One region of the Rhizobium sp. N324 genome, then DNA from elsewhere that is predicted to be linked to it. Evidence: predicted binding sites of a transcription regulator. Region 1 holds the regulator's gene; the other holds the start of a gene.
The links. Region 1 encodes PhoB, which activates phosphate uptake and scavenging genes when phosphate is short. Its sites were predicted from a motif close to TGTCATNNANCTGTCAT; they were not measured.
Positions count from the first base shown of each region.

Region 1 (5,329 bases):
AGACAGGGCATGAACTGGACAGACGAGCGGGTCGAGAAACTCAAGAAGCTTTGGGCCGAAGGACTGAGCGCCAGCCAGATCGCGGCACAACTTGGCGGTGTCAGCAGAAACGCTGTAATCGGCAAGGTACACAGGCTGAGCCTTCCCGGCCGCGCCAAGGCCGGCGGCACCGCCGCCACGGCGCGGACGCCGAAGCGCAATACATCTGCGCCGCGCGCACCGAACTACGCCTCACGGATCGCCACCCGCACCGTTACCCGCCAGCAGGGCGCGACGATGCTGAAGGAAGAGATCGAGATCGAAACGGTCGAGGAAATGGAATACGTGCCGAAGGGCAACGTGGTCGTGCCGATCTCGCGCCGCCTCGGCCTGACGGAACTGACCGAACGCACCTGCAAATGGCCGGTCGGCGATCCGCTGAAGGACGACTTCCATTTCTGCGGCTGCGAATCCCCGGACAATTCGCCCTATTGCAGCTACCACCAGAAGCTCGCCTACCAGCCGGTGAACGAACGCCGCCGGGCGGCGGCCCGGGCGAGCTGAGCGGGCGACATTATTGAGATGCAAAAACGGGCTGGAAGGCCCGTTTTTTTGTGGGTTAAGGGGCGCAAATAGCGCGAACGCTTCGGGGCTTTGGCTGGAACTCCAAGTGAGATGAGCTCTATCTTGTGGTCGCTTTTACGAACGCAGTGCTTGCTGCATGGGTCCTCGGGTCAAGCCCGAGGACGACGGAGAGTGGGGTAGCCTCGGCGGCAAGGGCCGAATACCTGGTGATTTTGTTGGAATTGCCGTATATTATTTTGCGCAATTCCCAGCCAAAACCGCTCGCGCATTCTGCTGAAATTCCCCCAGACGTCTCGCCTCCTGCCGATCGAGCCCCCCACTCTCCGTCATACTCGGGCTTGACCCGAGTATCCATGCCGCACGCACTTCGCTTGAATTTGCTCGGCTACGGCCGCCTTTGTCAGTGTGAGCGCGAATGCGGCGCTCTCGGCCATGGGTCCTCGGGTCAAGCCCGAGGACGACGGAGAGTGGGGGAGCGTTTGCGGCAGGAACCATGAGCGTAGTGGTTCTGCTGGAATTGGCGCTTTTCGCTTTACGCAATTTTCCCAATCCGTTTGCTCCGTTTCGCTGGAACCCTCCGAACGTCTCGCTTCTTGCCCATCCCACCTCCCCACCCTCCGTCCTGCTCGGGCTTGACCCGAGCATCCATGCCCAGCACTCTGCGCGGATGGCGGGCTATGTCTACATCATCACCAACCAGAAAAACGGCACGCTCTATATCGGCGTGACATCCGATCTGGAGCGCCGCATCTATGAGCATCGTGAAGGGCTGACACCGGGCTTTGCGTGGAAATACGGATGCACCCGTCTCGTCTGGTACGAGGAGCATTGGGATATCGCCAGTGCGATCCAGCGGGAGAAGTCGTTGAAACGCTGGTACCGGCAATGGAAGGTCGATCTGGTCGAGGCGATGAATCCTGGGTGGGATGATCTGTATCTTACGCTGTGGTGATGCGAAAGCAGTGCTTGCGGCCATGGCGTTGGCGGTAACCACATCGAGCCGAAGTGCTTGTGGCGGTGGGTCCTCGGGTCAAGCCCGAGGACGACGGAGGGTGGGGGAACCTATGCGGCAAGAACCGTAAGCGTAGCGGTTATTGGAATTGCCGCCATTTGTTTCCGCGCTTTCCACGCAAAACCGTTCGCCCATTTTGTTGGAATTGCTCCAGACCTCTCGCTTCTTGCTGCTCGTGCTCCCTCACCCTCCGTCATACTCGGGCTTGACCCACTGCTGTCCGGTTTAACTTGCGGTGATGGGCAGTGATAATTGCCGTGGATCTGCTTTGGTGATTGCCGGCGGTCTTCGCAGGGCGCCGATTGCCCTGCGATGCATGATGTTGAGGCGCACGAGCCTTGAGAATGCGAGCGGCTGAGCGATGTCTTTCTGGGCTGCCTGGGCCATTCGCAGCAGCAGATAGGCAATGAGCGCGACGAAGACCTGGATGCGCACGGCATTTTCCGAGGTTCCGAGAAAATGCCGGATCTTCAGGTTCTGCTTGATCCATTTGAAGAAGAGTTCGATTTGCCAACGCTGCTTGTAAAGGGTGGCGATCTCGGCTGCCGGAGCGTCGAGGTCGTTGGTGATGAGGCGGATGACCTTGCCGGTCCTGATGCGGACGGCGATCTCGCGCACCGGATCCTGAAAGGGGTTCTGCCGGGAACCGGCGAGCCTTTGCGGCAGGAGCCCGATCCTGTCGAAGAGAATGCCCGCAGCTTCATCGGCTGGCTGTTCGGCGATCGTGGCGACGAGGGTATTGCTCTTCAGCCTGGTGACGAAACGGGCGCTCTTTCTATCGATCTCGGCCCACCAGGCAAAATCGTAATAGGCAAGATCGAAGACATAGGTGACGCCCGCAGCAATGTCGATCGCCCTGGCCGGGATGATGTCGTTCGTCCTCTGACCGGTCAGCGTCATGGCGAGCGGCGCGTCGGCGTGCGGATCGTAGCAGACATGCAGTTTGATGGCCCGTTTGCCGCCAACCATGTCGGCCCAGCCGCCATACAGCGAGGAGACCTGGACGCGTGTGGCATCCAATATACGCAGCGTATCGCCGATATGACGGCGTATCTTTCGACTGGCACGGGCAGCCATGACGGAGAACAGATCGGCAAACAAGGCTGCCGGGCGCTTGGCATTGGCATCCGCCAGCGTGGCACGGGCCACACTGCGAGCGCCCAGGTGATAAAGGTTCGCCTCGTGGCTGAGCAAGCCGGCCTCGATCTCGCGCAGGCTGGCAGCGCCCGACAACTGGCCAAAAAGCAGCGCCAGGAACTGCGACTTCGCCGTCAGCCGGCGCACCCGGTGGTCGGCATTATGCTTGTCCACAAGACGATCGAACACCGCCCACGGAATATACTGTTGAAGCTGGTGAAAAACGCTATTCTCGTGCCGCATGACATTGATCTCCAATTCGTGTCCAGAACGCCGCGAAACGTCTGAAAACGAATAGAATCAATGCCATGCAACCTGTCCAGATATTTTAACCGGACAGCAGTGGGCTTGACCCGAGTATCCATGCCGCAAGCGCTGCGCTTGAATTTGTCGACCGCGGTCGCCTTGTCAGTTCAACAGAAACGAAGTGCCCACCCGCATGGGTCCTCGGGTCAAGCCCGAGGACGACGGAGGGTGGGGGAACGTCCGCGGCAGGAACCGCAGCGTGCGGTGATCTATCGGCCGCGTTTTGCGTTACGCGGCTCCCTCGCCCGGACGGCGGCAGGATGGCGGCTCAGGCTTCCATCGAATAGCCGGCGCCGCGGACGGTGCGGATGACGTCTTGCATGTTGGAGAAGTTCAGCGCCTTGCGCAGGCGGCCGACATGGACGTCGACGGTGCGTTCGTCGACATAGATGTCGTGGCCCCAGACGCCGTCGAGGAGCTGCGAGCGGGAGAAGACCCGGCCCGGCGACGACATCAGGAATTCCAACAGGCGGAATTCGGTGGGGCCGAGGCGGACTTCGCGGCTCTTGCGGTGGACGCGGTGGGTTTCGCGGTCGAGCTCGATATCGCCGCATTTCAGCACGGTGGAGAGAACCTCCGGACGGGCGCGGCGCAGCATCGCCTTGACGCGGGCGACGAGCTCGGGGGTCGAGAAGGGCTTGACGACATAATCGTCGGCGCCGGTGGAAAGCCCGCGGACGCGTTCGCTCTCTTCGCCGCGCGCCGTCAGCATGATGATCGGCAGCCGCTCGGTTTCCGGCCGCATGCGCAGGCGCCGGCAAAGCTCGATGCCGGAGACGCCGGGCAGCATCCAGTCGAGGATGAGAAGGTCGGGCGTGCGCTCCTGAAGCCTGATTTCGGCCTCGTCGCCACGAAGGATGGTATCGACCTCGAAGCCCTCAGCTTCGAGATTGTAGCGGAGAAGCACGCTCAGGGCTTCCTCGTCTTCAACAACTGCAACTCTCGGGATCATGCGTGTCGGTCTCCTCGCGCATGATCCTTAAACCGGGGGTGATTTAAGCAATGCATCCTGCGCAAATTCACAAAAAATGGCTGCGACCTCTTTGCGCGCCCCACATGGGCGCGCACGCAATCGTCTGGTTTAGGCGGTTATTCCGTGACCGCGCCGACGGTGTTGGCGCTGTCGTCCTTCGGACGGTCGCCTTCCGGCTGTGCGCCGGTAGCCATGTAATAGATGGTCTCGGCGATGTTGGTGGCGTGGTCGCCGATGCGCTCGATGTTCTTGGCGCAGAAGAGAAGATGCGTGCAGCTGGTGATGTTGCGCGGATCTTCCATCATGTAGGTCAGGAGCTCGCGGAACAGCGAGGTGTACATCGCGTCGATCTCGTTGTCGCGCTCGCGGATCGCACTCGCCTTGTCGGCGGCGCGTGTCGTGTAGACGTCGAGCACTTCCTTGAGCTGGACGAGCGCCAGCTCGGACAGATGCTCGAGGCCGCGGGCCAGCTTGCGGGGAACGCCGGTGCTCTGCACGGCGATGACGCGCTTGGCGGTGTTCTTTCCGAGGTCGCCGACGCGTTCGAGATCGGCGGCGATGCGGATCGAACCCATGATTTCGCGCAGGTCGGCGGCCATCGGCTGGCGGCGGGCGATGGTGACGATCGCCTTGTCGCCGATTTCACGCTCGGCGTGATCGAGGATCACGTCGTCGGAAATGACCTTCTGGGCCAGCGCCGTATCACCGTTGACCAGCGCCCGGACGGATTCGGCGACCATCTGCTCGGCCAGGCCGCCCATTTCGGAAATCCGCCGGGACAGGAACTTCAGATCATCATCATAGGCAGAATAAATATGTGTCGATGCCATGGGGCTTTATCCTCGAATAACGGGAAGGCTTGGTGACGCCAAAATCAGCCGAAGCGGCCCATGATATAGTCCTGGGTGCGCGGATCGTCGGGATTGGTGAACATCTTGTCGGTGTCGTTCTCCTCGACCAGATTGCCGAGGTGGAACATGGCGGTGCGCTGCGAGACGCGCGCGGCCTGCTGCATGGAGTGGGTGACGATGACGATCGTGTAATTTTCGCGCAGTTCGTGGATCAGCTCCTCGACCTTGGCGGTGGCGATCGGGTCGAGCGCCGAGCAGGGCTCGTCCATCAGGATGACTTCGGGGCTGACGGCGACGGCACGGGCAATGCAGAGGCGCTGCTGCTGACCGCCGGAGAGGCCGGTGCCGGATTCATGCACGCGGTCCTTGACCTCGTTCCAGAGGCCGGCGCGCTGCAGGCTGGTCTCGACGATCTGGTCGAGATCGGCCTTCGACTTGGCAAGGCCATGGATGCGCGGGCCGTAGGAGACGTTTTCGTAGATCGTC
Region 1 covers NZ_CP013630.1:564,225-569,553, reverse strand. The annotation lists gene AMK05_RS02785 (GcrA family cell cycle regulator) at 10-543, shown strand; gene AMK05_RS02780 (GIY-YIG nuclease family protein) at 1,232-1,516, shown strand; gene AMK05_RS02775 (IS4 family transposase) at 1,802-2,956, opposite strand; gene phoB (phosphate regulon transcriptional regulator PhoB) at 3,288-3,971, opposite strand; gene phoU (phosphate signaling complex protein PhoU) at 4,109-4,822, opposite strand; gene pstB (phosphate ABC transporter ATP-binding protein PstB) at 4,867-5,329, opposite strand, start outside.

Region 2 (5,329 bases), 340 kb from region 1:
CCCACATCACCAAGAAGTCGCTGCGCCATCAGCTCGCCTATGTCTCGCAACAGCCTTACCTGTTCGAGGGCACGATCCGCGACAATATCCGCTATGGCCGGCCGGAAGCGACCGATGCCGAGGTGGAAGCGGCAGCCCGGCTTGCCTATGCACATGACTTCATCTCGGCACAGCCGCAGGGTTACGACACGCCGGTCGGCGAAAACGGCGTGACGCTTTCGGGCGGCCAGCGTCAGCGGCTGTCGATTGCGCGCGCGCTGGTGCGCAATGCGCCGATCCTGCTGCTCGACGAGGCGACCTCGGCGCTGGACACCGAATCCGAAGCGGCCGTGCAGAAGGCGCTCGACGAGGCAATGACCGGACGCACCGTCGTCGTCATCGCCCACCGGCTTTCGACCGTGGTGCGCGCCGACAAGATCGTCGTCATGCAGCAGGGCCGCGTCGTCGAGGAAGGCAATCACGAGACGCTTGCGAAGGTCAGCGACGGTCTTTACGCTCGCCTCAACAATCTGCAGCGGCCTTCGGCTTCCGATTCAAACTGACCTGGTGAGACTGACATGAGCGATGCTGCGATGAAACTGGTGGTGGTTGGCGCAGCCGGGCGCATGGGGCAGACGCTGATCCGGCTCATCCATTCGATCGAGGGCGCCACACTGCATGCCGCGGTCGAACGCAGCGATTCGCCCTTTATCGGCAAGGATGCCGGCGAGATCGCCGGTCTCGGCCCGACGGGCGTGATCATCGGCGACGATCCGCTCCAGGCCTTCCTCGACGCCGAGGGTGTGCTCGACTTCACCTCGCCGGCGGCGACAGTGGAATTTTCAGGGCTCGCCGCGCAGGCCCGCATCGTCCATGTCGTCGGCACCACCGGCTGCTCGGACGACGACAATGCCAGGATCGAGGCGGCAGCTCGCCATGCCCGTATCGTCAAGTCAGGCAATATGAGCCTCGGCGTCAATCTGCTCAGCGTGCTCGCCGAGCAGGCCGCCCGGGCGCTCGAGCCTGCTGATTGGGACATCGAAATCCTGGAAATGCACCATAAGCATAAGGTGGATGCGCCGTCCGGCACCGCCCTTCTGCTCGGCGAGGCCGCGGCCAAGGGGCGCAATATCGATCTCGCCGCCAAATCGGTTCGCATACGTGACGGTCATACGGGCGCCCGGCAAGCCGGAACGATCGGCTTTGCGACCCTGCGCGGCGGCTCCGTCATCGGCGAGCATTCCGTGCTTTTCGCCGGCGAAGGCGAGATCGTCACCCTGTCGCACAGCGCTGCCGACCGCTCGATCTTTGCGCGCGGCGCCATCAAGGCCGCACTCTGGGCGCGCGACAAGAAGCCGGGTCTCTATTCCATGCTCGACGTGCTCGGGCTTTCTTCCCAATAACGACATATCGGAGGCATATTCATGAGCGGAACCCTCGTCCTCGTTCGCCACGGCCAGAGTGACTGGAACCTGAAGAATCTCTTCACCGGCTGGAAGGATCCCGATCTGACGGCGCTCGGCATCGAGGAAGCCAATGCCGGCGGCGCCGCACTTGCCGAATACGGCATCAAATTCGACGTCGCCTATACCTCGGTGCTGGTGCGCGCGCAGCACACGCTGAAGCTCATCCTCGACAAGGTCGGTCAGCCCGATCTCCCGACGATCCGCGACCAGGCGTTGAACGAGCGCGATTACGGCGACCTCTCCGGCCTCAACAAGGACGATGCCCGCGCCAAATGGGGTGAGGAACAGGTGCACATCTGGCGCCGTTCCTACGACGTGCCGCCGCCCGGCGGCGAAAGCCTGCGCGACACCGGCGCCCGCGTCTGGCCCTATTATCTCACCGAAATCCTGCCGCGCGTGCTTCGGGGCGAGAAAGTGCTGGTCGCCGCACACGGCAATTCGCTGCGCTCGCTGGTCATGGTGCTCGACAAGCTGACCAAGGAAGGCGTGCTGGCCCTCAATCTCGCGACCGGCGTTCCGATGGTCTACACGCTGAAGGCGGATTCGACCGTGGCGTCGAAGGAAGTCCTCGGCGACATGTCCGGCGCGCATTGAATGCAATTTGCCTTCCCTGTTCCGACAGGGAAGGCTGCCCTCAGTTCTCAATCGTGAACTGCACTCGGTCGGCCGCAAAGCGGCTGATCGAATATTGCACCGGCACACCGTCAAGATCGGTGTTCATCGCCTTGGCGATCAGCAGGATCGCGCCGGGCGTCAGTTCCAGATCGGCCAGATCGGCCGTATTCGCATGGGCGGCCGTCACTTCGGTCGTCGCACGGACATAGTCCGGCAGGCCAAGATCGGCAAAGGCCTTGGTGATCGACTCGTGCTTGCGATAGGCTTCACCAATCCCGGCGAAGCGCTGGGCGGGAAACCAGCTCGTCGCTTTTGACACCGGCCGCTTGTCCGCCTGACGCAATGTTTCCAGCCGGATCACCTGCTCTCCCTGCTTCAGACCCAGCCAGCGGGCGACCTCGGCGCCTGCTTCCTCCTGCACCTCATCGAGCAGTAGGCTGCGCATCTCGCGCGCCTGGTCGCCGATGCCTGACGTGAAGCGGGTGCGCCGGGTGATCGGGAAATTCAGCCGCTCCTTGCGCTCGATCAGCGTGCCGCGACCTTGTACCGCGCGGACGATCCCCTCCTGCGCCAAGGCCGCCAGGGCGCTGCGCACCGTGTGCCGGTTGACGCCGAATTGCAGCGCCAGGACCGTTTCCGGCGGCACCATTCCGGTTTCGTCATAGGCTCCATTGCCGATCGCCTCACGAATCCGGTCGGCAATCTGGCGCCAGAGCGCCACGCCGGTCTGCCTTTGCACCTGCTTCAATCCCGCCATTCCGCCCCCATTCCCGTGCCCGATGTCACACGCTTGTCACGACATCGATTTAAGCGTAGGTATAGCTTGTATGGTTGTCTATATCAATAGATATTTAAGAGGAAGTGGCGATGATATCGGCGGACAGGACAGACGCTGCGTCACAGACGGCATCCGGGCGCAAACGCGCCGCCGATCTGCTGGCGCGCGCGGAACGCAGCGAACTCCAGGCAGTCTGGGATGCCTTGCCGGAAAAGCCCGCAACGCATCCGGTGCGCGGGCCGCAGACCGGGTTGGTGATGGTGCGCGGCCGCATCGGCGGCGGCGGCGCCCCCTTCAACCTCGGCGAAGTGACGGTGACCCGGGCCACGGTCCGGCTCGACTCCGGCTCTGTCGGACATGCCCAGGCGCTCGGCACCGACCGTGAGAAGGCCCGGCTTGCGGCGATCTTCGACGCACTCTGGCAGGAGGAGGCGACCAAGGATTTCGTCGAACGGGCGCTGCTTTTACCGATCGCTGAGCGGATCGCCGCTGCCGAACGCCGCAAGGCGGAGGAGACGGCGGCGACCCGCGTCGACTTCTTCACCATGGTCAGGGGAGACAACTGATGGGCCTGAAGACAGAAGCTCTCACCGGCGGTTTTGCCGACCCGGTCTTCCACGCCCAGAGCGTTTTCAAAATGCTGATGGACGGCATGGCCCGCCCCGGCACGATCCAGACCGTCCAGCCCGAGGCTGCGCCGCCTCTGCCGCTCGGCGTTGCCGCGGGCGCGATCGCTCTTACACTTTGCGACCACGACACGCCGGTCTGGCTTTCCCAGGGGTTGGCGAAATCGGCCGTGCCGGAGTGGCTCGGTTTCCACACCGGCGCGCCGCTGACCACGGAGAAGGCCGAGGCGCGTTTCGCCTTCACGGAAGCGGGCACCGCGCTTTGTCCCTTCAGCCTCTTCGCCTCAGGCACGCAGGAATATCCCGACCGTTCGACGACGCTCGTGATCGAACTTTCCGAACTCGAAGGTGGGCGCAGGCTGGCGCTGATGGGTCCCGGTATTCAGAGTGTGACGGAAATTGCGCCTGTCGGCCTGCCGGAGACTTTCCTGCGGCTCTGGACCGAGAACCGCGCGCTCTTCCCGCGCGGCATCGACATCGTGCTGACATCGGGCGGGCGTTTTCTCTGCCTGCCGCGCACCACCAAGATCACAGCAACGGAGATCTGAGCTCATGTATGTTGCCGTCAAAGGTGGCGAGGCCGCCATCGCCAATGCCCACCGCCTGCTGGCCGACCGCCGCCGCGGCGACCGTTCGCTGCCGGCGATCGGCATCGACCAGATCGTGGCGCAGCTGGCCCTCGCCGTCGACCGGGTAATGGCCGAAGCCTCGCTTTTCGACCGCACCCTCGCCGCCCTCGCGGTGCGCCAGTCGCGAGGCGACATGATCGAGGCGATCTTCCTTCTGCGCGCCTACCGCACGACGCTGCCGCGTTTCGGCTATTCCAGGCCGCTCGACACGGCTGATATGACGATCGAACGACGCATCTCGGCGACCTACAAGGATCTGCCGGGCGGCCAGCTTCTCGGGCCTACCTTCGACTATACGCACCGTCTGCTCGATCCCTCCCTGCTTTCAGACGAGGCGGTCGAGGCGCCCGCCCAGCGCGCCGCCGAGGCCGGCCGCGTCATGCGCGTCTCCGAGATCCTCGGCGAGGAAGGCCTGATCGAGGCTGACGGCGACATGCCCGAAGATCACCAGATCGGCGACCTGACCCGCGAGCCGATGGAATTCCCTATGACCCGCGATCTGCGCCTGCAGGCGCTCGCCCGCGGCGACGAAGGATTCCTGCTGGCGCTCGGTTATTCCACCCAGCGCGGCTACGGCCGTAACCACCCCTTCACCGGCGAAATCCGCATCGGCGAGGTCGAGGTGGAATTCGACGTGCCGGAACTCGGCTTTGCCGTCTCGCTCGGCACGATCCAGGTCACCGAATGCCAGATGGTCAACCAGTTCAAGGGGTCGGCCAAGGCGCCGCCGCAATTCACCCGCGGCTACGGCCTGGTTTTCGGCCAGAGCGAGCGCAAGGCGATGGCGATGTCGCTGGTCGATCGCGCATTGCGGGCTGAAGAGCTCGGCGAGGATATCACTGCGCCGGCCCAGGACGAGGAATTCGTCATCTCCCATTCCGACAATGTCCAGGCGACCGGCTTCGTCGAACACCTGAAACTTCCGCATTATGTGGACTTCCAGGCCGAACTCGATCTCGTCCGCCGCATGCGCCGCGAATTCGAAGCCGCCCGCAACGCCGGCGAAGACATGAAGGAAGCCGCCGAATGAGCGATCTGGCCAGCTACAACTTCGCCTATCTCGACGAACAGACCAAGCGGATGATCCGCCGCGCCATCCTGAAGGCGATCGCCATTCCCGGCTATCAGGTGCCTTTCGCCTCGCGCGAAATGCCGATGCCCTACGGCTGGGGCACCGGCGGCGTGCAGGTGACGGCCTCGATCATCGGGCCCGACGACGTGCTGAAGGTCATCGAC
Region 2 covers NZ_CP013630.1:227,818-233,146, reverse strand. The annotation lists gene AMK05_RS01075 (ABC transporter ATP-binding protein) at 1-542, shown strand, start outside; gene dapB (4-hydroxy-tetrahydrodipicolinate reductase) at 558-1,382, shown strand; gene AMK05_RS01065 (2,3-bisphosphoglycerate-dependent phosphoglycerate mutase) at 1,404-2,039, shown strand; gene phnF (phosphonate metabolism transcriptional regulator PhnF) at 2,080-2,817, opposite strand; gene phnG (phosphonate C-P lyase system protein PhnG) at 2,928-3,404, shown strand; gene phnH (phosphonate C-P lyase system protein PhnH) at 3,404-4,012, shown strand; gene AMK05_RS01045 (carbon-phosphorus lyase complex subunit PhnI) at 4,017-5,123, shown strand; gene AMK05_RS01040 (alpha-D-ribose 1-methylphosphonate 5-phosphate C-P-lyase PhnJ) at 5,120-5,329, shown strand, end outside.
Region 2: a site for PhoB is predicted at 2,841-2,857, ahead of phnF (phosphonate metabolism transcriptional regulator PhnF). Genes of this name have one in related genera too.